Regions from separate parts of the Mesorhizobium sp. M0802 genome, predicted to be linked through region 2. Evidence: riboswitches for the same ligand, from Rfam matches in the RefSeq annotation. Region 2 holds a riboswitch; the other holds the start of a gene.

Region 1 (15,514 bases), on a different contig from region 2:
CGATACCGGGCTACATGGTCTGGGCCGCGTTCCTCTATGCCGGCATCGCCTCCTGGCTGAGCTGGCTGGTCGGGCGGCCGCTGATCCGCCTCAACAGCGACCGCTACACCCGCGAGGCCGAACTGCGCTCCTCGATGGTGCGCGTCAACGAGAATGTCGACGCCATCGCGCTCTATCACGGCGAAGCCGATGCCAAGAGACGGCTCGAAATCGACCTTGGCACGGTGCTGGGCGCGATGCGAAACATCTACAAAGCGCAGATCAACCTTTCCTGGGTGACCGATACCTATGGCTGGATCACCGTGGTGGCGCCGATCCTAGTGGCATCGCCGGTCTATTTTTCAGGCGACATCAGCTTTGGCGGGTTGATGATGGCGGTCGGCGCCTTCAACCAGGTGCACTCGTCGCTGCGCTGGTTCATCAACAATATCGGCGGCATCGCAGACTGGCGCGCCACGCTGATGCGCGTTGCCGACTTCCGCATTGCGCTCGATGAAACCGATGTGCTGCACGACAAGGAAAAGCGCATCGAATTCGGCGACAACGCCAATGGCAGCCTGACCTTCGAGAAGCTCCAAGTGGCCTCGCCGGAGGGCTGCACCAAACTTTCAGACAGCCATGTCGAGATCCATCCCGGTGAGCGCGTCATGATCACCGGCGACCCAGGCGCCGGCAAGACATTGTTCTTCCGCGCCATTGCCGGCCTTTGGCCCTGGGGCAGCGGGCGGATCGGCTTGCCGGCCGGAGAAACGCCGATTTTCGTGCCGCGTGTTCCGTATTTTCCTGCCGGCACGTTACGCGAAGTGCTGCATCCGAATGGCTCGGCGCCGGCTGGCGATGCTGATTTTGGGGCGGTGCTGGCCGAGGTCGGGCTCGAGCGGCTGTCATCCTCGCTCGACCGTTCCGCACGGTGGGAGCGTGAACTCAACGATGACGAACAACGCTCGCTGGCCTTCGCCAGGCTCGCCTTGCGGGAGCCGAAATGGGTGATCATCGACGAAGCGATGGACGCGTTCGATGGTCCTTCGCTGCGAAGGGTACTGTCCATGCTGGAGAAACGCCTGCCTGAAACCGCGATCCTCAACATCGGGCGCGGACTGCACAATGGTCATTTCTTTCCACGCGCATTGAACATCGTGAAGGATACGGGTGCTGCGCCACTGAAACCCGCCCGAGTCAGGACCGGCGCCATCGACCCGCCGCCGAAAGCGGCCGTGCGGCGAAAGAAGTAGAAGGGGCTTTATTTCGCCGCGATCGCGGCGAAGATTCACGGGTCGAAACATCCGTGGTGCGGCCATGCTCGATGCGCTCAGCCTGCTTGCCTGCCTTGCCTGCACCACGCCCGTGGCTGCCCCGGCCGTTGCCGTGGATGTCGAACTGGTGCTGGCCGTCGATATCTCGCAGTCGATGGACGAGAGGGAGTTCGCACTGCAGCGCGCTGGCTATGTCGAGGCGCTCAGGCATCCCGATTTCATCAAGGCCGTGCGCTCGGGAACCACCGGGCGCATCGCGCTTGCCTATTTCGAATGGGCGGGCGTCGTGCGCGAGGATGGCGTCATCGCCTGGCAGGTGATCGACAGCGCAGAGAGCGCCAACGCCTTCGCCGACAGAATAGAAGCGCGGCCGTTCCGCAGCTTTCGCGGCACCTCGATTTCCGGTGCGCTTGCCTTCGGCGCCGGGCTGTTCGAGGGCACGGGGTTCGATGCGCCACGCAGCGTCATCGACATTTCCGGCGACGGTCCCAACAACACCGGGCTGCCCGTCGCCACGACACGCGATGCGGCGGTGGCCAAGGGCATCGTCATCAACGGCCTGCCGATCCTGATCAGCCCGTCGCCGACCTTCAGCCATCTCGACCAGTATTATGACGACTGCGTCACCGGTGGGCCCGGCTCCTTCGTGTTGCCGATCTATGCGGCCTCGGAATTCGCCACCGCCATACGCCGCAAGTTGATCCTGGAGGTGAGCGGCATCGCCGATGCGACCGTGGTCCCGATCGATGCCGCGGCACCCATGGACTGCCTGCAGGGCGAACGCGACCGGCGGCTATATTCCGACCCATATCTGCCGGAACTCGACAAATGAGGTTTGAGGCAGTTCGGAGGGGAAAGCCGCTGCGCGGCTTGTCGGCAAACTTCAGGCCGGCCGTGCACCGTATTTGTCGCGAAATTCGGCATAGAGATCGCGGCGCCAGCGCCGGCCGCCGACATAGCCACGCAACAGCTGCGGCAGCGAATAGCCAAGCGCCTTCGACGACCGGTTGGCCATATAGCCGGAGAACGCCTGCGAAACCCTGCCCTTGAGTGCATCGGCGATGAGCTGCCGGGCGATCATGTAAGGCGGAATGTAGGGGTAGCGGTCGGCGATATAGGGGTGCTTGTCGATCAAGCTCGCATAGGCTTCGACATAGCCGTCCCGGCGACCGGAGATCGAATTCTCCGAGTTGTACTTTTTCCAGTCGATCACTTCGGACAGCTGCGCGCCGCTGCGACGGGCAAAGCGCAGCAACAATTCGCGATCCTGCATGCGCGTGACGTCACTGTCGTAGCCGCCGATGGCCAGCAGCGACTCGCGCCGGGCGGTGATTGCCGACCCGGCAATGAAGATGGTCTGCGCGACAAGGGCCCGCTCCAGCGAGTCGCGGCTCAGCAGCGCCTCGCGGTTGACGCAGTTGGTGCGGCGATTGCCCTTCAGCGACACGAAGGAACTGATCAGCACTTCGAGCGAGGGATTGTTGTCGAACTGCTCCAGCGTCCGCGCCAGGCGATCCGGCAAATAGACGTCGTCGGAATCGAGGAATGTCACCACCGGCGCCTGCGCCCGCTCGATGCCGGCATTGCGGGCGGCATTGGCGCCGCGCCATTTCGAGCCAACATAGATCAGCCGTGGATCGCGGATTTCGGCAAGTGCGGCTGCCGTACCGTCGGTCGAGCCGTCATCGACGACAATGTGTTCGAACCGGGGAAAATTCTGCGCCAGCACGCTCTCCACGGCGCGCACCACCTTGCTGCGGCGATTGTGCGTCGGTGTGATCACCGAGATCAGCGGAGCGAGGTCGGTTGCCTTGGACATGTTGCTTCGATTGTGCCCCGAAATGCCTGGAGGCCGGAGGTTTTGGTGGTCGCCGTCCAAGCCTCACCCCGGGATGGCATTCGATTCGACGCTACAAAAAACCAGCGGCAATGTCATCACAAACTGTTGAGCCAGGACGCCGGTAAGCCGGCCGATTACCCCAGACGTAATCGACCGATGGCCATCATGTCTGCAGATTGCGCCAACGAAGCCGGTCGTCGGGCTTCGATCTCACAGGGAGTTCAGCCATGGCCGCCTACGCCGTCGCCCATATGCGTCAAGTCACAATGGGCCCGCAGATTGTCGAGTATCTGCAGAGGATCGACGCCACATTGGAGCCGTTCGGCGGCCGCTTCCTTGTCCACGGCGGCGACATGGACGTGGTCGAAAACGAATGGCCCGGGCATCTGATCGTCATCGAGTTTCCGGACAGGGCGCATGCGTGGGGCTGGTACGATTCATCAGCGTATCGCGAGATTCTGGCCTTGCGCACCGACAACTCCCACGCCGATGTGATCATCGCCGATGGCGTTCAGCACCCGCACAAGGCGACGGACGTGCTGGAATAGGGGCAAACTACCGCTTCAGCAAGAACACCGCTTGCTGGCCGAAGAAATTCCAGAACCACCATGGCATCGACAGGCCGATCTTCTGGCCGTTGCCGTCGAGCGCGGTGGCTTTCTCGACCGAAGCGCCGAGTTCCTCGACCAGATTGACGAAGTCGCGGATGGTGCAGAAATGGATGTTGGGCGTGTCGTACCAGGAATAGGGCAGGTCCGCGGTCACCGGCATCCGGCCATTGACGAACAGCGACAGCCGCACCCGCCAGTGGCCGAAATTGGGGAAGGAGACGATGGCGCGGTTGCCGATTCGCAGCAGCTCGTCGAGCACCAGCTTCGGGTTGCGGGTCGCCTGCAGCGTCTGAGACAGGACGACGAAGTCAAAACCCTTGTCCGGATAGAATTCGAGGTCGGTATCGGCATCGCCCTGGATGACCGAGAGACCGCGCGCCACGCATTCATTGACGCCGCGTTGTGACAGCTCCAGCCCGCGGCCGTCGACCTGCTTGGTCTCCTGCAGGAGTTCGAGCAGCAGGCCGTCGCCGGAGCCGACATCGAGCACCCGCGACTGCGGCGGTATCAGGTTGGCCACGACTTCGAGGTCGACGCGCTGGCTGCCATTGACGCTCATGGCTTCGCCCCTTGCCTGGCGCATGATCCCTGTCCGAAAAGTCTGCAACTTTTCGGGGTCATGCGCGGAGCCCTCTCGCCCGCGCGGCCGAGCCGATGAAGCCCTTGATGGCGGCAAACAGTTCGGGTTCGTCGAGCAGGAAGGCATCATGGCCGCGGTCGGTGTCGATCTCGACGAAGGAGACCGATGCGCCGGCGGCGTTGAGCGCATGCACGATCGAGCGGCTCTCCTCGGTCGGGAACAGCCAGTCCGAGGTGAAGGACACCAGGCAGAAGCGGGTCTTGGTGCCGGCAAACGCGTCGGCCAACCGGCCGCCATGATCGGCGGCGAGGTCGAAATAATCCATCGAACGGGTCATGTAGAGGTAGGAGTTGGCGTCGAAGCGGTCGACGAATGTCATGCCCTGGTGGCGCAGATAGCTTTCGATCTGGAAGTCGGCGTCGAAACCGAAGGTCAGCGCTTCGCGGTCCTGCAGATTGCGGCCGAATTTCCGATGCAGGGCGGCTTCCGACAGATAGGTGATGTGGGCGGCCATGCGCGCCACGGCGAGCCCCTTTTCCGGGCGCTTGCCGTGCTCGAAATATTTGCCGCCATGCCAGTCCGGATCGGCCATGACGGCCTGCCGGCCGACCTCGTGGAAGGCGATGTTCTGCGAGGAATGGCGTGCGCCTGTGGCGATCGGCAGGGCCGAGAAGACGCGCTCGGAATAGCACGATGCCCATTCCAGCACCTGCATGCCGCCCATCGAGCCGCCGAGCACGCAAAACAGCTTTTCGATGCCGAAATGGTCGACCAGCATCAATTGCGCCCGCACCATGTCGCGGATGGTGATGATTGGCAGGTCGAGGCCGTAGGGCTTGCCGGTGGCGGGATTGGTCGAGGCCGGACCGGTGGAGCCGAGGCACCCGCCGATGACGTTGGAGCAGATGACGAAGAAGCGGTTGGTGTCGATGATCTTGCCGGGACCGATCAGCACTTCCCACCAGCCGGGCTTGCCGGTCACCGGATTGGTGCTGGCGACATGCTGGTCGCCGGTCAGCGCGTGGCAGACCAGGATGGCGTTGGTGCGGGCATCGTTGAGGGCGCCATATGTCTGGTAGGCGATCTGGAACGGCGACAAAAGCGTGCCGGCGTCGAGCTTCAGCGGCTTGTCAGGGCCAAAACGCAACACAGGGCTCGACGGGTTGTCGGCCTCGTTGTTGGTTTTTGTAGCGCGGAGCGCGGCCATGTGACTCTCCTTGCCCGCCGTCAGGCAATAAAAAACCGGCAATGCGATCGCAAAGCCGGTTACGTCACGCAAACGGCCCTTTAGCGAGTTGTTTAACGTGGCTGCAAGCCGACCGGCCAAATCACCACGGAACTGTTGCGTTCTTCTAGAACTCGTGCGGCCCGGCGTCAACGGCCAGCTATTGCCCGCCTCTCGACATTCGCGGCTACGGCTTGTATTTCCGCTGCGGCCTCCGGACGGAGGCATTCTCGATGGATTTGCGACATGGACAAGACAGCGGACAAGGCACGGCCGACGCCCCGCGCGGGCATTATGGACATCGACGCCTATGTGCCGGGCAAGAGCACGGCACCGGCCGGCGTTGCCAAGGTCCATAAATTGTCGTCGAACGAGAACCCGCTCGGCCCGTCGCCGAAGGCGATCGAGGCCGCGCGCGAAGTGGCTGGCAAGCTCGATGTCTATCCCGACGGCACCGCCCGCCGGCTGCGCGAGGCGATCGCCGAGGTGCATGGCCTCAACCCGGCAAACATCATCTGCTCCAACGGTTCCGACGAGATTTTGGGCCTGCTGGCGCAGACCTATCTGGCGCCAGGCGATGAGGCGATTTTTACCGAACATGCCTTCATGGTCTACAAGATCTACATTCAGTCGGCGGGGGCCAAGCCGGTTGCTGTGAAGGAAACCGAGGAGCGCGCCGACGTCGACGCGATCCTGGCCGCGGTGACGCCGCGGACCAAAATCATCTTCCTCGCCAATCCCAACAATCCGACCGGCACCTATCTGCCGTTCCAGGAGGTCCGCCGCCTGCATTCCACGCTCCCGGGCAACGTGCTTCTGGTGCTCGACGCGGCCTATGCCGAATATGTCAGGCGCAATGACTACGAGGCCGGCATCGAGCTGGCGGGCAGCGCACAGAATGTGGTCATGACCCGCACCTTCTCCAAGCTCGGCCTTGGCGGCGCGCGCATCGGCTGGATGTATGGCCCACTGCACATCGTCGATGCCATCAACCGTATCCGCGGCCCTTTCAACGTTAACGCAACAGCGATCGAGGCCGGCATTGCCGCCATCCGCGACCGCGCCCATGTCGAGCGCAGTTCGTTGCACAACGAGACCTGGCTTACCTGGCTGAATGAAGAGCTGACGAAGCTTGGGCTCAGGGTGACGCCCAGCGTCGGCAATTTCGTCCTCATCCACTTTCCCGACGACAAGAAGCATTCGGCTGAGGCGGCGGACGACTACCTCACCCAGCGCGGCTATATATTGCGGCGCGTTACCGGCTATGGCTTTCCCAATGCGCTGCGCATGAGCGTCGGCACCGAAGAAGCCAATCGCGGCGTTATCGACGCCCTCACGACGTTCCTGAAAAGCTGAAACAATGACATCACCGATGTTTGAAAAGATCGCGCTGGTCGGCATCGGCCTGATCGGCTCGTCGCTGGCCCGCGTTATCCGCCGCGAGGGCCTGGCCCGCCATGTCGCCATCGCGACGCGCAGCCCGGCCACGCTGGCGCGGGCGAAGGAGCTCGGTCTTGGCGAGAGCTACACCACCGGCGCCAGGGAAGCGGTCCGCGACGCCGACCTGATCATCGTCTCGGTGCCTGTGGGATCGTCGGGCGAGGTGGCGCAAGAGATCGCGCCGGGGCTGAAAAAGGGCGCCATCCTCACCGATGTCGGTTCGACCAAGGCCTCCGTCATTGCGCAAATGCAGCCCTATGTACCGGACGGCGTGCACTTTATTCCGGGGCACCCGCTGGCAGGTACGGAGAAATCGGGCCCGGATGCGGGTTTCGCCGACCTGTTCGAAAACCGCTGGTGCATCTTCACGCCGCTGCCGGGAACCGATCCGGCCGCGCTGGAAAAGCTGTCGGAATTCTGGCGGCGCTGCGGCTCCAACATCGACTCGATGGACCCGCAGCATCATGACATGACGCTGGCCATCGTTTCGCATCTTCCGCACATCATTGCCTACAACATCGTCGGCACGGCCGACGATCTGGAATCGGTGACCAAGTCGGAAGTGATCAAATATTCGGCTTCCGGTTTCCGCGACTTCACCCGTCTGGCCGCCTCCGACCCGACCATGTGGCGCGACGTGTGCCTGCACAACAAGGATGCCATCCTGGAAATGCTGGCGCGCTTTTCGGAGGACCTCGCCTCGCTGCAGCGGGCGATCCGCTGGGGCGACGGCGACAAGCTGTTCGACCTGTTCACCCGCACCCGGGCCGTTCGCCGTTCGATCATCGAGGCCGGCCAGGATATCGACGTGCCGGATTTCGGCCGGCAGGCGGTGAAAAGTTAAATCTGTTTCAGACGGGCCAGGTCGCCGCGACCATGGCCATTGCCTCGTCCCTGTTTGGCGCCCCCAGCCGGCCGCCGAAGCGCTGGCATTTGAGCGCGGCCGCCGCGCTGGCAAAGCGCAACGCCTGCTCGATCGGCATGGTTTCCGCCAACGCGACAGCAAAGGCGCCGTGGAAGACGTCGCCGGCGGCAAGCGTGTCAACCGCCTTGATCTTCGGCGCCGCGATGTGGCGCACGCATCCGGCGGACCGGTCATGCCACCAGCTTCCCGCGGCGCCGCCGGTCACCGCCACGAAGGCATCGGTGCGGCTGGCGAGGTCGGCACAGGCGGTTTCGGGGTCCAGCGCATGGCCGCAGACGATGCGTGCCGCCGTCTCCGAAGCGACGATGTGCGATGCCAGCGGCAGCAGGCGCTCCAGCACCTCAACCGGCGCCGTGTCGGCGTCGAGGATTGCCGGGCAACCGGCGTCGCGCGCGGCGGTCAAGGCAAGAGCGGCGGCGCCCGGCCAGCGCACATCGACCAGCACGGCATCGAAGCCGGAAAGATCGGCGACAGGCACCGCCTCGGGGTCGGCCTGCGCCTTTGGGTCGTAGAAGGGCACGATGATGCGCTCGCCATGAGCGTCGACCAGGATCGCGGCCAGCGCCGAGCGGGCGCCTTCGACGCGGCGGACAAAGCCGCAATCGACGCCCTCGGCCTCGATGCCGGCCAGCAATTGGTCGCCGACGGCATCGCCACCTGCACTTGCCCACAGGAACACCTCGGCGCCGAGACGGCGGGCGGCGCAGGCAGCACTTGTCGCCATGCCCGAGGCGATCTGGATGCCGTCCGAGGCGATGAACTTGCCCTGATGCGTGGGCAGGGTTTCGACGCGCAGGATGGTATCCAGCGTCAGCGCGCCAACGCTCAGCAGTTTCACCGGTCGGTTCATGCGTCGGCTTGCTCGAGCATGATCTCTCCCCAATAGCCGTTCCCGCTTTTTGCGATCATGCTCTATCTCTTTGTTTTAACGCAATTCCGGACGGAAAACCGCTCACACTTTTCCTGGAATTGCTCTAATCGAGCGGCTTGATCTTGCCCAGCGGAATGAAGCCGAGCGAGACCTTGCCCTTCACCACCTTGAGCGGCATTGACGGTTCGTTGCCGAGCAGCGCCAGACCGGCAAAGCCTTGCTCGATCTGGCTCTTCTGCTCGGGGATTGCGGTGGCGAGGATTGCCGCCACGGCTTTGGGATCCTGCAGCTTGATCGTCAGGTCGGCATTGACCTGGCCGTTGGCGTCGACCGACACCGGGCCGGAGACGGTGATGCGCGCGGCTCCCGACGACAGATCGAGCTTGTGGATGTCGACCGCCTGGCCGCGCAGGCTCCTGGCCTGCGTCTTCATCAGCGCGACGCCGTTCTTCAGCGTCGCGTCGCCGCTGCCGTCGAGCGGCGGCAGCACGCGCCCGCCGATCGCGTCGGCGTCGATCTCAAGATCGGTGAAGCTGCCGACGTAGCCGATGTCCTGGCCGTCGGGTCGCAACTCGCCCGCCGCGGTTCCGGCGCTGAACAGTGAAACCGGATCAGTGTCGTCGGCCGGATCCGTCTGGCCGGACAAGCTCTCCGCCTGCAGCGAAATGCTCCGGGGCAGGGGCCAGGAGAGCTTGGCATTGGCCTGCAGATTGTCCCAGTCGATCCATAGCGGCGCCATCCCCGGCACCGAGGTGCGCAGCGGCCCACGCAACTCGGCGGCAGGCGACAAAGGCCGGATGAGCTCTGCAACGAAGTTGAAGCTGCCTGCCGAGGCGGCAACGTTTCTGGCGTCGTCCTCGTAAGCCAGATTGTCACAGGAGATGGCAAAACGCAGGGGGTAGCCGCTGACGGTGAGGTTGGCGCAGCCGGCCTCGATGCCTTTGTCCTTGAGCGAGGCCACCGCCTTGTCGGCTTCGCTGCTGACGCGACCGGCGACATAGAACCAGACCGCGCTGTAGGCGCCGAACAGCATAACGACCAAGGCAGCGAGCCACATCAGCCGGTGGCGAAACTTCGACGGACGCTCGTCACTTGACGTCATGCTGCGGCTTTCATTAACGCGGGCGTGTTGCGGGTGGACTGTGGCTTACGCAACAAGCAAAAAGAACAGAAGAGCACCGATTCCGATGCGGCGGCGTCACTCTCGTGCAATCAGGCTTGGCGATATGGGCGATTTTTGGGTTTTTGGCTACGGCTCGCTGATCTGGCGACCGGGATTCGCCCATGTCGAGACACGGCGCGCGCGGCTTTACGGCTACCGCCGGTCGCTGTGCGTCTATTCCTTCGTGCATCGCGGCACGCGCCAGCGGCCGGGCCTGGTGCTAGGCCTCGACCGTGGCGGCTCCTGCATCGGGCTGGCCTTTCGCGTGCCCGGCGAGCTGCGCGATGAGGTGCTGACCTATCTGCGCGAGCGCGAATTGGTGACCAGCGTCTACCTCGAGCGTGTGCTCGATATCAGCCTCGACGGGAATGGGGCGGCCGCGGGAGAGAGAGTGAAAGCGGTCGCCTATATCGTCGACCGCCAGCATGAGCAGTATGCCGGCGGGCTCGACCCCGCGCATGCGGCAGGTGTTATCCGTGGCGCCGTCGGCCAGTCCGGAAACAACGAGGACTATGTGCTCAACACGCTGCAGCATCTCGCGGCGCTGGGTATCAGCGACCACTGGCTGGAAGAGGTGGCGAAGCGGATCGCCTCGTGAGCCAGTAGACCACGGCGAGCCTGCAGGCGAAGCTCTCGCGCCTTTGTGAAGCGCTGGCCCGCTGGAAAAATTGGCTGAGGCCTTTGACCTCGGCGCGGCGAGACCTAGCTTAGCTGCGGCCCGAAGCATTCGGGTCGCCCGCCGCCAGCCCCACGGAGCCCCGTCTTGCAAAAACGCCGTCTCGGTCAAACCGACCTTTCCATCGCGCCGCTGGTCCTGGGCGGCAATGTCTTCGGCTGGACCGCGGACGAGAAGACCTCCTTCGACCTGCTCGACCGGTTCGGCGACGCCGGCCTCAACGCTATCGATACCGCCGATGCCTATTCGCGCTGGGTGCCCGGCCACGCGGGCGGCGAGTCCGAGACCATCATCGGCAAATGGATGAAAAGCCGCGGCAACCGTGACAAGATCATCGTCATCACCAAAGTCGGCTCGGATATGGGACAAGGCAAGAAGGATCTGTCCGCTGCCCATATCGAAAGGGCAGTCGAGGCGTCGCTCAAGCGACTGCAGACCGATGTGATCGACCTTTATCTCTCGCATTGGCCGGACCCGACAACCCCTTATGAGGAGACGCTCGGCGCCTACCAGAAGCTGCTCGCTGCCGGCAAGGTCCGCCATATCGGCGCCTCGAATCTTGACGCCGGCCAGCTGCGCGCCGCGCTCGATGTTGCCAGCCTGCGCGGGCTGCCGCGCTACAGCGTGCTGCAGCCGGAATACAATCTCTACGACCGCTCATCCTTCGACGGGCCGCTGCATGATCTGTGCGTGGCCGAGGATATCGGCGTCATCACCTATTTCAGTCTCGCCAAGGGGTTTTTGAGCGGCAAATACCGTAGCGAGGCCGATCTCGGCAAAAGTGAACGCGGCGGCGGCGTGAAGGCTTATCTCAATGCGCGCGGCATGCGCATTCTGGCCGCACTCGACACTGTGGCGGCGCGCCATTCGGCCAAGCAGGCGGAAGTAGCACTCGCCTGGGTGATGGCGCAGCCCGGCATCACCGCGCCGATCGCCAGCGCCACGACGCTGGATCAGGTCGACAGCCTGGTGCGCGCCGCATCGCTGAAGCTCAGCGCGGAGGATCTCGTGGCGCTGGACAAGGCCAGCGCCTAGCCGCGCAGGTTCGGCACGATCGTTCAAGACGACGGCTGTCCGCCTTGCCACACTGTTCTCCATTATTGTGGAGAAGAGGCAGCATGGCCGCAGACATTCTTTCGCAGGCGCAGCCCTGGCAGCAATTGCTGGCGCTGGTGCTGGCGGCAACCGTCGTCATGGGCAGTCCTGGCCCGGCGACGATCAGCGTCACGGCGATAGGGGCCGCCTTCGGCCTGCGCAATTCGCTTCACTACACATCGGGGATGATTTTAGGCACGGTCGCGGTGCTGCTGGTAGTGGCCACCGGCATCAAGGCTATCCTCACCTCGATGCCGGGCGTAGCGCCAGTGCTGGCGGTCGCTTCCGCCGCCTATATTCTCTACCTCGCCTACAGAATAGCGACAGCGCCGCCGCTGGCCGCGCGTGACAGCAGCGCGGTTCTGCCGACCTTCCTCGGCGGCTTACTGCTCGCCGTTGCCAACCCGAAAGCCTATGTGGCGATTGCTGCGGTCCTTGCTGGCTCCGCGACCGCAGCCGGCGCCGATGCTCTCGGCATCCCGGCCAGGCTGGCGGTTCTCACCCTGATGATCGTAGCCATCCATGTGCTGTGGCTGCTGGCCGGCGCGGCCTTCGCCCGCACCCTGCGCCAGCCGCTGGCGTCGCGGATCATCAATCTGGCCTTCGCGGCGACGCTGGTGCTGACCACGGCGCTGGCGGCGTGGCCTTGAGCCGGCCCGCAGAAGAGATCAAGCTTTGGTCTTTTTTGTTTTGGCGCAATTCAGGACGGAAAAAACCGCTCACACTTTTCCTGGAATTGCTTTGGCGGCCGCGGCGAGTTCGGCCAGCCGCTTGACCGCCGTCGGCGGCATTTGCGGCGGGTTAGGAGCCTGCGATGCCTCGATCAGCAGCTGGTCGCAGGCGGCTTCCGTATCGCCGATCAGCCGGTCCATGAATTCGTCCTTGCCGAGCCCGGGCGGAATCGGCGGCAGGAAGCGGGCCTTGATGGTGCCGGGAAAGCGCAAGAATTTGCGGCGAGGCCAGTAGAGGCCGGCGACATGGGCGACCGGCACCACCGGGACGCCAAGCTGCGTATAGAGCTCGACAATGCCGTATTTGTAAGCCGGCTCGTCGCCCGGCGCTCGGCGCGTGCCTTCGGGGTAGATAATCAACTGGCGCGGATTGCGCCCCATCTCCTGCTTCGTCGAGGCAACGACCTGCTTCAGCGCCTTGGAGCGGCTGCCGCGGTGAACCGGGATCATGCGCATCTTGAGGATGTACCAGCCGAAGAAGGGGATCCAGGTCAGCTCGCGCTTGAGGATGTAAAGCGGGTCGTGGAGGAACGGAAAGAACGCGATCGCGTCCCAAAACGACTGGTGTTTCGGCGCCAGGATGAAAGAGCCCTCCGGCAGGTTCTCGACGCCGGTGATGTCGCTCCTGGTGCCGGCGATCTTGTCGTAGAGCCACAGGCTGGTGCGCGACCAGAATTTCGGCACGAACCAGGCGCGATGGCGTGGCGAGAGGAAGTAGTAAGGGGTCCAGAGGACCATCTGGACGATCAGATTGACATAGAAGACGAAGTTGAACGCCAGCGAGCGGATATAGAGCATGCGGGGAAGGGCCCGTTGAGGAGGTGTGCGTTGGTTACACCAAGCGCGGGCAAAAAGGAAACGCCGCATGGCCTGACATAGGCCGGCTCGCCACTGACTCAAGCCAGTCTCAACTCACCACGTCGCCTGCAATAGCCGCTGCTTCAGCCGCGGAGGGGCGAAATCGAGGAACGCCCTGAGTTTCACCGCCAGCAGGCCTTGGCCGGCATGGACGAGGCTCACCGGCCACGGCTGCGGCTCGAAGGGTCGCAAGACCGGGACGAGCACGCCGGAACGTACTGCGTCCGCGATCTGGTAGGAGAGCACCCGCGTCATCCCGGCGCCTGCAATCGCGGCATCGATTGCAGCTTCCGCCGTGTTGACGCGCAGCCGTGAGTGGATCGGCACGATCAGTTCGCCCTTGTCGCCGGCAAAGCTCCAGCTGGCGAGCGCTGCAGGCCCTTCGAAACTGATGCATTCATGCGCGGCCAGATCGTCCGGCGTCCGCGGCATGCCATGCGCGGCGATATAGGCGGGGCTGGCGCACACGACGCGACGGATCGCGCCGACGCGGATGGCAATGAGGCTCGAAGGCGCAAGCTCGCCGATGCGGATGGCAAGGTCGAGATGTTCCTCCGCCAGTTGGGTTATCCGGTCAGCCAGCGTCAGGCGAATGTTGACTTGAGGATAAGCCGCCAGGAATTCGGTGACGACAGGCAGCACGTGCAGGCGACCAAAAACGACCGGCGCGGTGATGAACAGGTCGCCGGTCGGCGTGCTGTATTCGCCGGCAGCGGTGCGTTCGGCTTCGCCGACCTCGCCGAGGATGCGGCGGCAGGCGGCGAGATAGGCCTGGCCGGCATCGGTCAGCGTGAGCTGCCGGGTCGAACGGTTCAGCAGGCGCGCCTGAAGGTGCTTTTCGAGGTCGGAAACCTTGCGGCTGACCGTTGCCAGTGGAATGCCGAAATGGCGGCCGGCAGCGGAAAGGCTGCCCGCTTCCACCGCGGCGACGAACAGCGACATGGCTTCGAGACGATCCATACTTTCTTCCGGAAATTGGAAGGATAGCTTGCAACTATGCCATCTACATCCAAAACATGGAAGGATCTACCTCTTCGCGTACAATGGCCGTGTTTCGGCCTCGCGGAGGCTTCCATGAATGCTCACACTTTCACCAGCGATGTCGCCTTCACGCCGACGGTCAAGGCGATCCAGACCCGCAAAGGTTCGCGCAAGGGCTATGCCAGCGCCGAGGAGCGCGGCGGATGGCGCGCCCATATGACGCCCGACCTCGCCGACTTCATCGCGGCGCAGACCAGCGTCTTCCTGTCGACGGCAAATGGCGAGGGTCAGCCCTACATCCAGCATCGCGGCGGGCCAGCCGGCTTCCTCAAGGTGCTGGACGAGAAGACCATCGGCTTTGCCGATTTCTCCGGGAACAGGCAGTTCATCACGCAGGGGAATCTCGCCGACAACAACCAGGCATTCCTGTTCCTGATCGACTATGCGCATCGCCAGCGCGTCAAGATCTGGGGCACGGCGCGCGTCGTCGAGGACGATGCCGAGCTTCTGGCAAGGCTGATGCCGCAGGACTACAAGGCGCGCCCCGAGCAGGTCATCTTGTTCACCGTCTCGGCCTGGGATGGCAATTGCCCGCAACACATTCCGCAGCGATTCGAGGCCGCCGATGTCGCGGCCGCACTCGCCGAACGCGACAAGCGGATTGAAAGCCTCGAACAGGAGATTGCGCGGCTGCGTGGCGCGGAAGACGGCACGGCCAAGGGGTAATCGAGCGCCGTCAGAGTCGTCTGTCTGGACGCAATTCCCAAGGGAAAGCGTACGTGCTTTTCCCGGGGAAACCGCTACACACTTTTCCTGGAATTGCTTTAGTCCTTGGCGGTCGAAACCTCGGCCAGTGCGACGCTGTCGGCAGTCTGGCGGACCGGGACGACGCCGCGCGCAAGCGCCAGCAGGTATTTGCTGTATTCGGTCAGAAGCACGCGTAGCGCTTCCGGCTTGGTCAGCCAGTCGCCATTGTCCAGATTGGTGTTGACCACCGGATAGGGTTCAAGCCTGGCGCCATGCAGCAGGCGGCCCATCTCGAGCAGGCTGCGCGGCATGTGGTAATTGTTGGTGACGAGGATGACGCTGCCATAGGCGTGGCTCTCCACCCATTTAGCGCTTTCCTCGGCATTGCCGATCGTGTCGAGCGCGGCGCGGTCGATGTCGACACAGCAGGAAAACAGCGCCTTGTCGCCGCCGGTAGCAGCCTGCAATTGGCGGCGGCTGGCAGAGGGATGCACGCCTGAGATCAGCAGCCGCTCGCCC
Region 2 (15,514 bases):
CCGCGATCTGTTGCGCCTGCGCAATGCGGCGCTGCCGCTGGTCGAGGTCTGCCGCCGGCTGACCAGCGCCGAACTGCCGCAGATCCATACCGCAATGCATCCGCTGTTTCGCGATGTCACCGACCATATCCGGACCGTGCAGGAAAAGATCGACAGCCTGCGCGAGGTTCTGGCGTTCGCTTTCGAAGCCAGCCTGCTGGTCGGCCAGAGCCAGGAAACCGCGAACACCAAGAAGCTGGCCTCATGGGCGGCGATCCTGGCGGTGCCGACGGCGCTCGCCGGCATTTACGGCATGAATTTCGACGACATGCCGGAACTGAAGATGCAATACGGCTATCCCGTCGTATTGGTCTCGATCGCGCTGATCTGCTCGTTTTTGTATTGGCGATTTCGGAAGAGTGGGTGGCTGTGATGGTAGGCAGTAGGCAGTAGGCAGTAGGCAGTAGGCAGTAGGCAGTAGGCAGTAGGCAGTAGGGAGAATAAGGTGGCGCCTCACGAGCGCTACCCCATTCCCTACTGCCCAGTCCCCAATCCCTATTCCTAACTACCGGCTCCTGCGCCGCTCTGAAGCCGGCTGGAACGCCACCCTTGCGTGGTACTTGCAGTAAGGTCCGGTTTCAGCCGCCTCGTTGCCGCAGAAGTTGAAGTCTTCCGACAGCGGGTCGCCATTCGGCCATTTGCAGGTGCGCTCGGTGAGATCGGTGAGCTGCAGATGCCGCGAGATCGGCACGACGACGTTTTCGATCGGGCGGATGTAGTGGCGCGCCACTGGCTCGGCGTCGAACTGCGCCTGCAGTGCGTTCGCCCCGATCGAAGTCGTGACATGGCGCTGCGTGGTTGCGGCGCGAGGCACCGATTTCTGGATCGAAGATCCCTGCGTTGTCTTCTTCTGACGCGCCGGCGTCGCGGTCGAGCGTCCGCGGCCCGACAGCTTCAGCCGGTGCACCTTGCCGATGACCGCGTTGCGGCTGACCCCGCCGAGTTGTGCGGCGATCTGGCTTGCGCTCAAGCCCTCCGACCACAGTTTCCTGAGAAGTTCGACCCGCTCGTCAGTCCAGTTCATGAGACCGCGCTCCTGCTAAGTGTGCGGCAGCCGAAATCCATTCCCGACCCGGCAATCTTTGCCGGGGCAGACACCACATATATTAGGTGATTAGGTCCGCCGCACGAAATCTAGTTATTTCCCGACTACAATTACCTCATGTGTTGACTCGGTGACAAGAGTCCCAGGTGCAACACGAATCGGTTTTTTAGGTTTTCCCCAACTTGCCCGGTCGCTTATGAGCCGGCGTCTCGTCGGGAGCTTGCCGCGCGCCTCTGCGCGACGTTTTCGTTGACTTCATGGCCGAAAAACACGATAAGCCGCAAAGGCCGCCGCTTTGGCGGCTTTTTTGATTTTTCCGGTACCGGAGACGCATATAATGAGCGGTTCGGCGCTTTACGAGACCTTTGCCCGCGCCCCTTTGGCCTTCGACCATGGCGAAGGCACCTGGCTGGTTACCGACAAGGGCGAGCGATATCTCGATTTCGCTGGCGGCATCGCGGTCAATTCGTTGGGCCACAGCCATCCGCATCTGGTCTCGGCGCTGACCGAACAGGCGGCCAAGCTCTGGCACGTCTCCAATCTCTACGAGATCCCGGGGCAGGCCCGGCTCGGCGAGCGGCTGGCTGACGCCACCTTCGCCGACAAGGTGTTCTTCACCAATTCCGGCGCCGAGGCGCTCGAATGCGCGATCAAGACGGCGCGGCGCTACCAGTTCGTCAAGGGCCATCCCGAGCGCTTCCGGGTCATCACCTTCGAAGGCGCCTTCCACGGCCGCACGCTGGCGACCATCGCCGCCGGCGGCCAGTACAAATATCTCGAAGGTTTTGGGCCCAAGGTCGAAGGCTTCGACCAGGTCGGCTTCGACGACATCGACGCCGCCGAAAAGGCGATCACACCAGAGACCGCCGCGATCCTGATCGAACCGGTGCAAGGCGAGGGTGGCATCCGCCCGGTGCCGACGCAATCCTTGAAACGGCTGCGGCAGCTCTGCGACCAGCACGGCCTGCTGCTTATCTTCGATGAGGTCCAGTGCGGTATCGGTCGCACCGGAAAGCTGTTCGCGCATGAATGGACCGGCGTGACGCCCGACATCATGGCGATTGCCAAGGGCATTGGCGGCGGCTTTCCGATGGGCGCGTGCCTCGCCACCGACGACGCTGTCGTCGGCATGACGGCAGGCGTGCATGGCACCACTTTCGGCGGCAATCCGCTGGCCATGGCGGTCGGCAACGCTGTGCTCGACGTCGTGCTGGAAGACGACTTCCTCGAAGACGTCCAGCGCAAGGCATTGCTGATGAAGCAGGGCCTGGCGGCGGTCGCCGACGAATTTCCTGATGTCATCGAAGGCATCAGGGGCAGCGGCCTGATGCTTGGCCTGAAATGCGCCATGCCCAACACCAAGGTCAACATGGCGCTGCGCGACCAGCATCTGCTGGCGGTGCCGGCAGGCGACAACGTCATTCGTCTGCTGCCGCCGCTGACCGTCACCGACGCCGAGATCGGTGAAGCGCTCGATCGCATCCGCGCCGGCGCCAAGGGCCTGACCGACGCCATCGCCGCGGCCGCCGCGAAGTAATCCCGAGAACCATTCCCGATGAGCCTTCGCCATTTCACCGATCTTTCCGCCGTTTCCGAAGGCGATCTGCGCCTGATGCTGGACGATGCGGTGGTGCGCAAGGCGCGCCTCAAGGCCGGCGAACGGACCAGACCGCTCGAAGGCAAGGTGCTGGCCATGATCTTCGACAAGCCGTCGACGCGCACGCGCGTGTCCTTCGACGTCGGCATGCGACAGCTCGGCGGCGAGACCATCATGCTGACCGGCACCGAAATGCAGCTCGGCCGCTCCGAGACCATTGCCGACACCGCCAAGGTGCTGTCGCGCTATGTCGACGCCATCATGATCCGCACCACGTCGCATGAGCGGCTGCTCGAGCTGACCGAGAATGCCACGATTCCGGTCATCAACGGGCTGACCGACGACACCCATCCCTGTCAGCTGATGGCCGACATCATGACCTTCGAGGAGCATCGCGGTCCGGTTGCCGGCAAGACCATCGCCTGGACCGGCGACGGCAACAACGTGCTGCATTCGCTGCTCGAGGCCTCGGCGCGGTTCCGCTTCAACCTCAATGTCGCCGTGCCGGAAGGCAGCGAGCCGGCGCAGAAGCACATCGACTGGTCGAAGTCCAATGGCGGCAAGCTGCACCTCACCCGCTCGCCCGAGGAAGCCGTCGACCAAGCCGACTGCATCGTCACCGACTGCTGGGTGTCGATGGGCCAGGAACACCGCGCCCGCGGCCACAATGTCTTCTCGCCCTATCAGGTCAATGCGGCGCTGATGGCCAGGGCCAAGCCCGACGCCCTGTTCATGCACTGCCTGCCGGCGCATCGTGGCGAGGAAGTGACCGACGAGGTCATCGACGGTCCGCATTCGGTGGTCTTCGACGAAGCCGAGAACCGGCTCCACGCCCAGAAGGCGGTTTTGGCCTGGTGTCTGGGCGCTTGATCTCCAGGCGCTTGATCTCCAAGCGCTTGATCCGGGGCGGCGCGATGCCTATTTGCGCCCCATCACGCAAATCAAGCGCGTTTGGACGCATGCACCCCTCCGGGCCGCATGGCCGCGCCCTGGAGCTTTGTCATGTTGGAAACGCATCAAGTGACTGAACATCACCCCAAACTCGGCGAGTTCGGCTATGCCGGCGACGATCATGTCGTGCCCTTCGAGGTAGGCCCGCTCGACGTGCGCGGCCGCACCGTGCAGCTCGGGCCGATGCTCGACGCCATCCTCAACCGTCATGACTATCCCGAGCCGGTCGCCCGCCTGCTGGCGGAAGCCTGTGTGCTGACGGTGCTGCTCGGCACTTCGCTCAAATTTGAAGGCAAGTTCATCCTGCAGACCCGCACCGACGGGCCTGTCGACATGCTGGTCGCGGATTTCTCCACGCCCTCGGCATTGCGCGCCTATGCGCGCTTCGATGCCGACCGGCTGGAGGCCCTGGTGGCCGCAGGCCAGACCTCGCAGCAGACGCTGCTGGGCAGCGGCGTTTTGGCGCTGACCATCGACCAGGGCGCGCACACGCAGCGCTATCAGGGCATCGTCCAACTCGACGGCGAGACGCTGGAAGACGCCGCGCGCACCTATTTCCGCCAGTCGGAGCAGATCCCGACCGATCTCCGGCTGTCGGTGGCCAAGCTACTGACGCCCGGCCCCGGCGGTGCGCGCGAGCAGTGGCGCGCCGGCGGTATCCTGGCGCAGTTCCTGCCGCAGTCACCCGAGCGCATGCGCGTGCCGGACATTTCGGGCGGCGACGGCGATCCGCGTGACGTGACGCAGGAGCCGGCCGACAATTCGTGGCGCGAGCTGGTGGCGCTGCTCGGCACCATCGAGCCGACCGAGCTGATCGACCCGACCATCGGCGCCGAGCGGCTGCTCTACAGGCTGTTCCACGAACATGGCGTGCGCGTCTTCGGCGGCGTGCCGGTCGCCGACCAATGTTCCTGCTCAAGGGACAAGATACGCGGCATCCTCGAGGGGTTTTCCGCGCAGGAGATCAAGGACAGCACCGAAGATGGCGGCATCCACGTCGCCTGCGAGTTCTGCTCGAAGCAGTACGACTTCGACCCGGCGGAGTTTGCAGCTCAGTAGCATCTCTTCCTTCTCCCCGTTCACGGGGAGAAGGTGCCCGAAGGGCGGATGAGGGGCAGCGCGAACTTTGGTGAATGGCCGCGCATAGCCTACGTCATGTGCGTGGAAGATAACCTCATGAGTCCGGCGGCGCCCCTCATTGCACTGCCGGGCATTTCTCCCCGTATAGAGATGGGGAGAAAACCCCTAATTCACCGTCCGCCGCGTCCCCGGCAGATCCAGCGAAAACGCGGGAATAGCGACGTCGAACGTCTCGCCCTTTTTGTTGCGCATGGTGTAGTGGCCGACCATGAAGCCGGAGGGCGTCGAGAGCGGGCAGCCTGACGTGTATTGATAGCTGTCGCCGGGATTGAGCTCAGGCTGGTCGCCGACCACGCCGGCGCCGCGCACTTCCTCGATCCGGCCGCTGCCGTCGGTGATGTGCCAGTAACGCGACATAAGCTGCACGAAATCGTCGGACTGGTTGTCGATCGTCACCTGGTAGCCCCAGACATAACGGTTCTCCGCCGGGTCCGAGCGGTCCTCCAGGTAGAACGGTCTGACCTGCACTTCGATGTTGCGCGTGACGGCGCGATACATGGGCTGCTCCGGTTGCGCGGCAAGGAACATTTGTCGCGCTATGCGGTTTGATACGCGCACAACGGCATGTCCTGCCAGCCTCAAAGCGGAGGTGCCGACAAACAATGTCATTTAAGTGACACATGACAGTGTTGGTGTGCGCAAACCTTGCCGGCGCCTCAAGGCCCATCTGTCGACTGACAAAGCAGCCGCGAGCGGCCTTTCCGGAGTGACCAGATCTCATGGAACCAGCTCTCACAGCCGCCTTCGCTTCCTCCGCTTTGCTTCTTTCCAATCTCGCCAGCATCCTGCTTGCTTCGTCGAAACTGCAAGCGCGTCGCCTTATCCCTCCGCCGTCCGACGAGCAGCCACCGGTCTCGATCGTCGTGCCGTCGCGCGGCGTGGAGCCGTTCACACAAGAGACGCTGCAGCGAGCCTTCTCGCTCGACTGGCCGCGCTACGAACTGATCTTCTGCGTCGCTCACGCCGACGATCCCGTCGTCAAACTGATAAACAGGGCGATCGTCCTGTTTCCCAACGTGCCGGCCCGGCTGCTGATCGGCGACGACCGCGTCAGCAGCAACCCGAAGCTCAACAACTGCGTCAAGGGCTGGGAAGCGGCGCGCAATCATTGGGTTATTCTGGCGGATTCCAACGTGCTGATGCCTAGGGATTATGTCCAGCACCTGATGGCGGCCTGGCGGACCAATACCGGGCTTATCTGCTCGACGCCGATCGGCTCGCGGCCGGAAGGCTTCTGGGCCGAGGTCGAATGCGCGTTCCTCAACACGCTGCAGGCGCGCTGGCAATATGCCGGCGAGGCGCTTGGCCTCGGCTTTGCCCAGGGCAAGAGCATGCTGTGGAACAAGCCGATGCTCGATACCAATGGCGGTATCCGCGCGCTGGCCGCCGAGATCGCCGAGGATGCTGCTGCAACCAAGCTGGTCAACGGACTGGGCCTGCGCGTCAATCTCGTTGCCTCGCCTTTCGAGCAACCACTGGGGCAGCGCCGACTTGCCGACATCTGGTCGCGTCAGGCGCGCTGGGCGCGGTTGCGCCGCGTCACTTTCCCGCTGTTTTTCGCACCCGAGATCCTGACCGGCGTCGCCGTGCCGTTGGCGTTGGCGCTGGTGGCGGCAGCAAGTGCCGGCATCAGCCTGCCGGCCACGGTGTTGGCCGTGCTGACGGCGGCCTACATTCCCGAATGCGCGCTGGCCGCGGCCAAGGGCTGGCATCTGTCGCTGCGCATGGTCCCGGCGATGATGGTCCGCGACATGATGCTTCCCGCCATCTGGGCGCGCGGCTGGCTGAGCGGCGCCGTCGATTGGCGCGGCAACACCATGATCATCGGCACCAAGGCAGCCGAGCTGGAAGAGGCTTCGTCGGGAGCGTGACGCCTCGCGGCCTACCCGGCTGCCTTCAGCGCCTGCGCAACGTCCTCCAGCAGATCGTCCGTATCCTCAAGACCGACCGAAAGCCTGAGCGTTCCCGGCCCGATGCCAAGCTCGGCGCGAGCTTCGTCGCTGAGGTTCTTGTGCGTGGTGGTCGCCGGATGGGTGATCAGGCTCTTGGCGTCGCCGAGATTGTTGGAGATCAGCACGATGTCGAGCGCGTTCTGCAAGGCGAAGGCCGCCTGCTTGCCGCCCTTCACGTCGAGGCAGATCAGCGTCGATCCGCCCGTCATCTGCTTCTTGACGATGTCGGCCTGCGGGTGGTCGGCGCGGCCGGGATAGATGACGCGGGCGATTTCCGGCCGTCCTGCCAGGAAATCCGCGATCTTGGCCGCGCTTTCAGTCTGCTGGCGCACCCGAACCGGCAGCGTCTCCAGGCCCTTGAGCAACGTCCAGGCGTTGAACGGCGACAGGCTCGGGCCGGTGTGGCGGAAATAGTCGTGCAAATTCTCGTCGATCCATTTCTTGTCCGACAGGATGATGCCGCCGAGACAGCGTCCCTGGCCGTCAATGTGCTTGGTCGCGGAGTAGACGACGATATGGGCGCCGAGCTGCAAGGGCTTCTGCTGCAAGGGCGTGGCAAAGACATTGTCGACGATCAGCCTGGCGCCGATCGAGGTGGCGAGCGCCGCCACCGCTGCGATGTCGACCACTTCCAGCGTCGGATTGGTCGGGCTTTCCAGGAAGAACAGTTTCGTGTTCGGCCGCACCGCCTTTTCCCAGTTGGCGATGTCGGTGCCGTCGACCAGCGTTGCCTCGATGCCGTATTTCGGCGCCAGCGTCTCCACCACCCAGCGGCAGGAGCCGAACAGCGCGCGCGCCGCAACGATATGGTCGCCGGCCTTGGCGCTGCACAGGAGCGCTGCCGTCACCGCCGCCATGCCGGACGCCGTGGCGCGCGCATCTTCGGCACCCTCCAGCGCGCACATGCGCTTTTCGAACATGTCGACGGTAGGGTTGGCATAGCGCGAATAGATGAAGCCCGGCTCCTCGCCCTTGAAACGGGCCTCGGCAGCCTGCGCCGTCTCGTAGACATAGCCTTGGGTGAGGTACATCGCTTCGGACGTCTCGCCGAACTGGGAACGCAGCGTTCCCCCGTGCACGAGTGCGGTCTGAGGTTTCCAGTTACGCTTCTTGGTGCTCATCGCTTTTGTTCCAGACACAAAAAAACCGGCCGCGAAAGTCGCAACCGGTCCATATGGCCTTGCGGCCCGACGGTCCTTTAGCGACTTGTTTAACGTGGCTGCAAGCCGACCGGCCAAATCACCACGGGATAACGACCCTTTAGACCTCACCTGCGCTTGCGTCAATTGCCGGCTTCATTAAGAGGTTTGTACCAGGCAGGTTCCGCAATAATATCCAGCGGTTTTGCGGCAAGAACCTGCCACAAAGAGACCGACCTTGGAGCGGAGCCAGCCTTTTGCGGCAGACAGGCATTCTTCCCGATCAGGACATTTCCGCGCTGTTTCAGTCCGGCGCGCTGGAGTCGCCGCACGCGCTCGATGTCGACCAGGTGCAGCCGGCGAGCCTCGATCTGAGGCTCGGCGACAAGGCTTTTCGCGTGCGCGCCTCCTTCCTGCCGGGTCCCGATCATCTGGTGGCCGACAAGCTTCACCGGCTGAAATTGCATGAGTTCAGTCTCGCCGAGGGCGCGGTGCTGGAAACCGGCTGCGTCTACATCGTGCCGCTGCTCGAAAGCCTGGCGCTGCCCGCAAACGTGTCCGCCTCGGCCAACCCGAAGAGCTCGACAGGCCGGCTCGACATCTTCACCCGGGTGATGACCGATCGCGGCCATGAGTTCGACAAGATCGCCGCCGGCTATCACGGGCCGCTTTATCTTGAAGTCAGTCCGCGCACCTTCCCGATCGTCGTGCGCGCCGGATCGCGACTGTCGCAGATCCGCTTTCGCACCGGCAACGCGCTGTTGTCGGAGGCAGAGCTGAACGAATTGCACCGCGCCGAGATGCTGGTGGCGACCGAGCCGCCCAACATTTCCGGCGGCGGCATTGCGCTGTCGATCGATCTTGACGGCGACCAGAACGGCTTGGTCGGCTATCGCGGCAAGCATCACACCGGCTTGGTCGATGTCGACAAGCGCGCCGCCCAGGATGCCGTCGATTTCTGGGAGCCGCTCTATAAGAGCGGCGCCGGCGAACTGGTGCTCGACCCGGACGAGTTCTACATCCTGGTCAGCCGCGAAGCCGTGCACGTGCCGCCGCTCTACGCCGCCGAGATGACGCCCTTCGATCCGCTGGTTGGCGAATTCCGTGTTCACTATGCCGGCTTCTTCGATCCGGGCTTCGGCCATTCGGCCTCAGGCGGCACCGGCAGCCGGGCGGTGCTCGAAGTGCGCAGCCACGAAGTGCCGTTCATCCTCGACCACGGCCAGATCGTCGGCCGGCTGGTCTACGAACACATGCTGAAGCGGCCGCAGGCGCTTTACGGCACCGATCTCGGCTCGAATTACCAGGCGCAAGGCCTCAAGCTCTCCAAGCATTTCCGCCCCGCCGGCTGAACCTTCGATCACCGTCAGGCAAAATACTTGCCTGCGCTGCCTCACCATGCTTGGCTGCCTTTCGGTGGCCGACAAGAGAACGGCGCGCAAGGGGAACCAAAATGCAGATTTCAAGATGGATCATATCGGCAGCGGGCGCTGCCATGCTGGTGATATCGGCCGGCTCGCTGGCTGAGGCGCAGGAGAAATTGAAGATCGGCACCGAGGGCGCTTATCCGCCCTTCAACACCATCACCGCGGACGGCAAGATCGAGGGCTTCGACATCGACATTGCCAATGCGCTGTGTGCGCAGATGAAGGTCGAGTGCGAGATCGTCACCCAGGACTGGGACGGCATCATCCCGGCGCTGCAGGCGAAAAAGTTCGACGCCATCATCGCCTCGATGAGCATCACCGAGGAGCGCAAGAAACAGGTCGCCTTCACCAACAAATACTACACGACGCCGCTGGCGCTGGTGGCGCCCAAGGACAGCGACCTCACTTCCACCGAACCGGCAGCCCTTGCCGGCAAGACGGTGGGCGCGCAGGCCTCGACCACCCAGGCCGACTATGCGCAGGACGCCTATGGCAAGGCCGGCGCCGAGGCGAAACTCTACCCCACCCAGGAAGAGGCGATCACCGACTTGCAGAACGGCCGTCTCGACGCCGTCATCTCCGACAAATTCGTGCTGATGGACTGGCTGAAGAAGGCGAGCGACGGCTGCTGCAAGCTTGTCGGTGACGTCAAGGGCACCGAGACGCAAGCCGGCATCGCTGTCCGCCTGGAGGACACGGCACTTCGCGACAAGCTCAACGCGGCGATAGACGCCATCGTCGCCGACGGCACTTACAAAAAGATCCAGGCCAAGTATTTCGATTTCGATATCTATTGAGTCCCGTCCGCCGGCGTCAGCCGCGAAAGAGATACGATTTCGCGGCGCCAAGGCAGGCATGAAAATGGCCGATAAACAGCAGTTCGCGTGCGGCCAAACGTTTCCTGCCCCAAAAGCCTTCGGTCAGTTTGACCTCGTCGAGCGAAGCGTTTGAGCCGCGCTTCAACGGGAACAACTGCTTGTCGAGGCAACCGAGGACATGGGCCTTGGCGGAGTCGATGCCGCAGACCTTGCCATTGTTGTTCAGCCTGTCGCTGCGAAGCGCTGATGTCATGTGATCCGTGTTGCGCATCAGAAAGCTCACCTGGGCTTTCGAATAGCCGGTTGCTAGAAGACGGCTCGTCATCGCCAAACGGGCTTCACGATAGGACTTCGGGCTGCACTGGCCGGCGCTAAAGGCCACCGACGGTTGGGTCAGGAACAGGGCCACGCCCGTGAACACAATGACAAGCCGCATTCCGTTCATTTCCGGCTCCCAAATTGTGATGCTGCCTCAAAGCGCCTTCACCGCCACCTTAACCGGCTGCTCAATCTCCAGCGGGTTGCGCAGCGGCAGGCCGAAATCCGCGGCCTCGATCTCGAAAACGTCGCCGGCCTGAGTCTTGATGCCGTCGGCAAAGGACAGCGTCGCCGTGCCGAACATGTGCACATGCACGTCGCCCGGCTGGCGGAAGGCCGAATATTTGAAGTGATGATGTTCGAGATTGGCGATTGTGTGCGACATGTTCGCTTCGCCCGACAGGAACGGCTTTTCCCACAGCAAATTGCTGTCGCGATAGATTCGCGATGAGCCCCTGACGTCGGCCGGCAGGTCGCCGATCAGGATTTCCGGCCCGAACGAGGCGTTGCGCAGTTTGGAATGTGCCAGGAACAGATAGTTCACCCGCTCGGTAACATGATCGGAAAACTCGTTCGACAGCGTGAAGCCGACGCGGAACGGCGCGCCGTCGTCGCCGATGACATAGATGCCGGCGATTTCCGGCTCCTCGCCGGCGTCCTGCGCAAAGGCCGGCGACATCAGTGCGGCGCCCGGCGCCACCGCCATGGTGCCGTTGCCCTTGTAGAACCATTCCGGCTGCACGCCGGTCTGGCCCTTGGCCGGCTTGCCGCCTTCGAGCCCCATGCGGAACATCTTCATGGAATCGGTAAGCTGCTCCTCGCCGCCATCGCTGAGCTTCTTGTGCATGGAATCGCGCGTCGCCGCCGAGCCGAGATGGGTCAGGCCGGTGCCGGTCAGATGCAGATGCGCAGGATCGGGATGGTTGATCGGCGACACCAGCCGGCCCTTCTTGTAGACGGCGTCGAGGTCTATCGCTTCACCGAACCCCTTGCGCTCGATCAGCGCGGCGAGGCCCGTTCCGGTGCGCGCGGCTTCCATGGCCAGCGAATAGACGCTGCGGGCGCCGTTGATGATCCTGGTCTTGCCGCCGCCATTGCGGGCGACGACGCGGATGGTCTCGGCGTCGTCGAGGATCTGGGAGATTAGCATGATGAAATCCTCTCTCATGTGCCTTGGCCGGGTTGCCCCTTGGCAAACCTTGACCTGCGCGGCTCGGACCTCGCCGCGCCACGGGTTGAACTCTTCGTCCGGATTGCGCTCGCGAGCTCCATCCCTCGGGGGACTTCTTATGCCGACAACTTGCCGGCTGCGCCGCGACCGTATGCCTCCTGCTTGCCTCGCTGAAGCTTGTCAGGCCTTGTTCTTGTTGTAGACGTCGAAGATCACGGCGCCGAGCAGCACCAGGCCTTTGACCACCTGCTGCCAGTCGACATTGACGCCCATGATCGACATGCCGTTGTTCATCACGCCCATGATGAAGCCGCCGACGACCGCCCCGATAACCTGGCCGACGCCGCCCATCGCCGAGGCGCCGCCGATGAACACTGCGGCGATGACATCGAGCTCCGAGCCGAGACCCGCCGCCGGCACCGCCTGGCCGAGACGAGCCGCGATGATCAGGCCGCCAAGCGCCGACAGCACGCCCATATTGATGAACACCATCAGCGTCAGCCGCTCGGTGTTGATGCCCGACAGCTGCGCCGCCTTGGGATTGCCGCCCATGGCGTAGATGCGCCTCCCGATGGTCATGCGCTTGGTGACGAAGACGAACAGCGTGATCAGCACGCCCATGACCAGCAGCACCACGGGCAGGCCGCGGTAGCTGGCAAACTCATAGACCAGGAACAGCGCCAGCGCGCTGGCGACCAGCGTCTTGACGACGAACAGGGTGAAGGGCTCGGCCTCATAACCATGGCGTTCTCGTTTGCGCCGGGTGCGGACCCCGAAATAGGCATAGGCGAGCACGGCGATCAGCCCCAGCACGACCGTCGTCATGTGCAGGGTCACGCCGCTGCCCATGATGGTCTTGCCGGCTGCGTTCACGACCGGCGGGACGAGCGTCAGTGGGCCGATCACATCCGGGATGAAGCCGGAGCTGAGCATCTTGAAGTCGTCGGGAAGCGGACCCACCGACGAGCCGCCGCCAAGCAACGCCTGGCAAATGCCGCGGAAGATCAGCATGCCGGCCAGCGTGACAATGAAGCTCGGTATCCGGTGATAGGCGATCCAATACCCTTGCGCGGCGCCGATCAGGCCACCCGCGACCAGGCAGACGATCGAAACCACCAGCGGATTGCTCAGCGGTCCGAGCTGCCAGATAACCATCATGTTTGCCGCCAGCGCGCCGATGAAACCGGCGACCGATCCGACGCTGAGGTCGATATAGCCCGATACGATCACCAGCAGCATGCCGAGCGCCATCACGATGATGAAGGAGTTCTGCTGCACCAGATTGCTGAGATTGACCGGCTTGAACAACGTCCCCGACGTGGTGAACTGGAAGAACAGCATGATGACGATCAGGGCTATGATCAGTCCGTATTCGCGTAAATTCGTCGCCAGCGCCGAGACGGCGATGCGCGGGCGCTGTTCGTCGGCGACGTTGCCCTGCGGGGCGGGGGCGCTTTCGGTGCTCATGCTGCTTTTCCTTCTCCCCGGACGATGGCGCGCATTATCTTTTCCTGGCTTGCTTCCGCCGCCGGCATTTCGCCCACCATGCGCCCTTCGTTCATGACGTAGATGCGGTCGGTAATCCCCAGCAATTCCGGCATTTCCGACGAGATGACCACGATCGCCTTACCCTCCGAGGCAAGGCGCGCGATGATCGTGTAGATTTCATATTTGGCGCCGACATCGATGCCGCGTGTCGGCTCGTCGAGGATCAGCACGTCAGGGTCGGCAAACAACCATTTCGACAGCACCACCTTCTGCTGGTTGCCGCCGGAAAGATTGCCGGTCATCTGATAGACGCTTGACGCACGGATATTGGTCTTCTTGCGATAGTCGTTGGCGACCGCAAGCTCGCGCATGTCGTCGATCACGCTGTGGCGCGACACGCCGTCGAGATTGGCCAGCGTAATGTTATGCTTGATATGGTCGATAAGGTTGAGGCCGTAGGTTTTGCGGTCCTCGGTGACATAGGCGATGCCGTGTTGGACCGCCTTGCTTACCGAGGAGACATCGACCGGCTTGCCCTTGAGCAGCACTTCGCCGGTGATGCGGCGGCCATAGGAGCGGCCGAACAGGCTCATGGCGAATTCGGTGCGGCCGGCGCCCATCAGCCCGGCGATGCCGACCACCTCGCCCTTGCGCACATTGATGTCGATGCCCTTGATCACCTGTCGCTCGGCATGGAGCGGGTGATAGACCGACCAGTTCTTCACCTCGAACACGACTTCGCCGATCTTGGGCTCGCGCGGCGGATAGCGGTCGTCTAGCGAACGGCCGACCATCGAGGTGATGATGCGGTCTTCGGAGATATCCTTCTTGGCCAGCGTCTCGATGGTGCGCCCGTCACGGATGACGGTTACCTTGTCGGCGACCCGGTTGATCTCGTTGAGCTTGTGCGAGATCAGGATCGAGGTCATGCCTTGCCGCTTGAATTCGAGCAGAAGATCGAGCAGCGCCTGGCTGTCTTTCTCGCTGAGCGACGCGGTCGGCTCGTCGAGGATCAAAAGCTTGACGTCCTTGCTCAGCGCCTTGGCGATCTCGACCAGCTGCTGCTTGCCGACGCCGATATTGGTGATCAGTGTCTTGGGGTCCTCCTTGAGGCCCACCTTCTTCAACAGGGCAGCGGTGCGCGCCTCGTTGGCATCCCAGTCGATGACGCCGTATCGGGCGTTTTCGTTGCCGAGGAAGATATTTTCGGTGATCGACAGCATCGGCACCAGCGCTAGCTCCTGGTGGATGATGACGATGCCCTTGTGTTCGCTGTCATGGATACCTTTGAACTGGCATTCCTGACCCTGAAAAATGATCTGGCCGTCATATGTGCCGGCGGGATAGACGCCCGACAGGACCTTCATCAGCGTCGACTTGCCGGCGCCGTTCTCGCCAACCACGGCGTGGATCTCGCCTTCTTCGACGCTGAGGTTGACGTTCGACAGCGCCTTCACGCCGGGGAACGTCTTGGTGATGTCGCGCATCTCCAAAATCGTCGTCATCAGGGCAAGCTCCTCCTGTTGCATGTCGCTCCAAAGTGCTTGCGGTTTGAGACAACGACATGCACGCAAACTAAGTCCGGTAGAAACAATACCGGGGTCGCTTGTGAACGGACAGGGGTCCTGCGTCGCGCAGGACCCCTGTCTTTATAAACGGATTACTTCAGTTCGTCGGCCTTGATGTAGCCGGAGTCGACGACCAGTGCCTGGTAGTTCGACTTGTCGACCTCATGCGGCGTCAAAAGGATCGAGGGGACGACCTTGACGTCGTTATTGTAGGTCTTTTCATCGAGGCCGTCCGGCTTGCCGCCCGAGAGCACCTTGTCGACGAGTTCGACGGTGGCCTTGGCCAGTTCGCGGGTGTCCTTGAACACGGTCGAGTATTGCTCGCCCGTGATGATCAGCTTGACCGAAGCGGTCTCGGCGTCCTGGCCGGTCACGATCGGCCACGGCTGGGCGTCGGTGCCGTAACCGACGGCGCGCAGCGAAGCGGTGATGCCGCGCGACAGGCCGTCATAGGGCGAAAGAACGCCATCGACGCGGCTGCCGTCCGAGTAGTTGGCCGACAGCAGGTTGTCCATGCGCGCCTGGGCGGTGGCGGCGAGCCAGCGCAGCGTGCCGACCTTGTCCATGCCGGTCTGGCCGGACTTGATCTTGATCGAGCCGTCATCGATCAGCGGCTGCAGCACCGAGATTGCGCCGTTGTAGAAGAAGAAGGCGTTGTTGTCGTCCGGCGAGCCGCCGAACAGTTCGACGTTCCACGGCTTGGTGTTCGGGAAGCGCTCCTTGAGGCCCTTGACCAGCGAGTTCGCCTGGATCACGCCGACGCCGAAATTGTCGAAGGTGGTGTAGTAATCGACATTGGCGGTCTTCTTGATCAGGCGGTCATAGGCGACGACGACGACGCCGGCGTCAGCGGCCTTCTGC

Evidence for each region. A riboswitch is a leader RNA that binds a small molecule or an ion and turns the genes downstream of it on or off. The one in region 2 is predicted to bind S-adenosylmethionine.
Region 1: linked by a shared signal. The riboswitch ahead of metX (homoserine O-acetyltransferase MetX) and the one ahead of NKI10_RS04120 (O-succinylhomoserine sulfhydrylase) in region 2 are both predicted to bind S-adenosylmethionine.

What each region holds. Positions count from the first base shown of each region.
Region 1 is NZ_JAMYOY010000012.1:82,854-98,367, forward strand. It holds gene NKI10_RS17980 (ABC transporter ATP-binding protein/permease) at 1-1,232, shown strand, start outside; gene NKI10_RS17985 (DUF1194 domain-containing protein) at 1,297-2,085, shown strand; gene NKI10_RS17990 (glycosyltransferase family 2 protein) at 2,137-3,072, opposite strand; gene NKI10_RS17995 (DUF1330 domain-containing protein) at 3,321-3,641, shown strand; gene metW (methionine biosynthesis protein MetW) at 3,649-4,263, opposite strand; gene metX (homoserine O-acetyltransferase MetX) at 4,322-5,491, opposite strand; SAM riboswitch at 5,552-5,629, opposite strand; gene hisC (histidinol-phosphate transaminase) at 5,756-6,865, shown strand; gene NKI10_RS18015 (prephenate/arogenate dehydrogenase family protein) at 6,870-7,793, shown strand; gene NKI10_RS18020 (sugar kinase) at 7,801-8,724, opposite strand; gene NKI10_RS18025 (DUF2125 domain-containing protein) at 8,849-9,847, opposite strand; gene NKI10_RS18030 (gamma-glutamylcyclotransferase) at 9,972-10,505, shown strand; gene NKI10_RS18035 (aldo/keto reductase) at 10,671-11,618, shown strand; gene NKI10_RS18040 (LysE family translocator) at 11,702-12,328, shown strand; gene NKI10_RS18045 (lysophospholipid acyltransferase family protein) at 12,398-13,207, opposite strand; gene NKI10_RS18050 (LysR family transcriptional regulator) at 13,322-14,227, opposite strand; gene NKI10_RS18055 (pyridoxamine 5'-phosphate oxidase family protein) at 14,342-14,974, shown strand; gene NKI10_RS18060 (YdcF family protein) at 15,073-15,514, opposite strand, start outside.
Region 2 is NZ_JAMYOY010000002.1:171,470-186,983, reverse strand. It holds gene NKI10_RS04155 (magnesium and cobalt transport protein CorA) at 1-412, shown strand, start outside; gene NKI10_RS04150 (GcrA family cell cycle regulator) at 545-1,063, opposite strand; gene NKI10_RS04145 (aspartate aminotransferase family protein) at 1,422-2,621, shown strand; gene argF (ornithine carbamoyltransferase) at 2,640-3,551, shown strand; gene NKI10_RS04135 (Hsp33 family molecular chaperone) at 3,660-4,691, shown strand; gene apaG (Co2+/Mg2+ efflux facilitator ApaG/CorD) at 4,878-5,270, opposite strand; gene NKI10_RS04125 (ceramide glucosyltransferase) at 5,492-6,643, shown strand; gene NKI10_RS04120 (O-succinylhomoserine sulfhydrylase) at 6,655-7,845, opposite strand; SAM riboswitch at 7,903-7,980, opposite strand; gene NKI10_RS04115 (2'-deoxycytidine 5'-triphosphate deaminase) at 8,121-9,215, shown strand; gene NKI10_RS04110 (ABC transporter substrate-binding protein) at 9,317-10,087, shown strand; gene NKI10_RS04105 (hypothetical protein) at 10,104-10,553, opposite strand; gene araD1 (AraD1 family protein) at 10,581-11,576, opposite strand; gene mmsB (multiple monosaccharide ABC transporter permease) at 11,778-13,064, opposite strand; gene mmsA (multiple monosaccharide ABC transporter ATP-binding protein) at 13,061-14,593, opposite strand; gene chvE (multiple monosaccharide ABC transporter substrate-binding protein) at 14,746-15,514, opposite strand, start outside.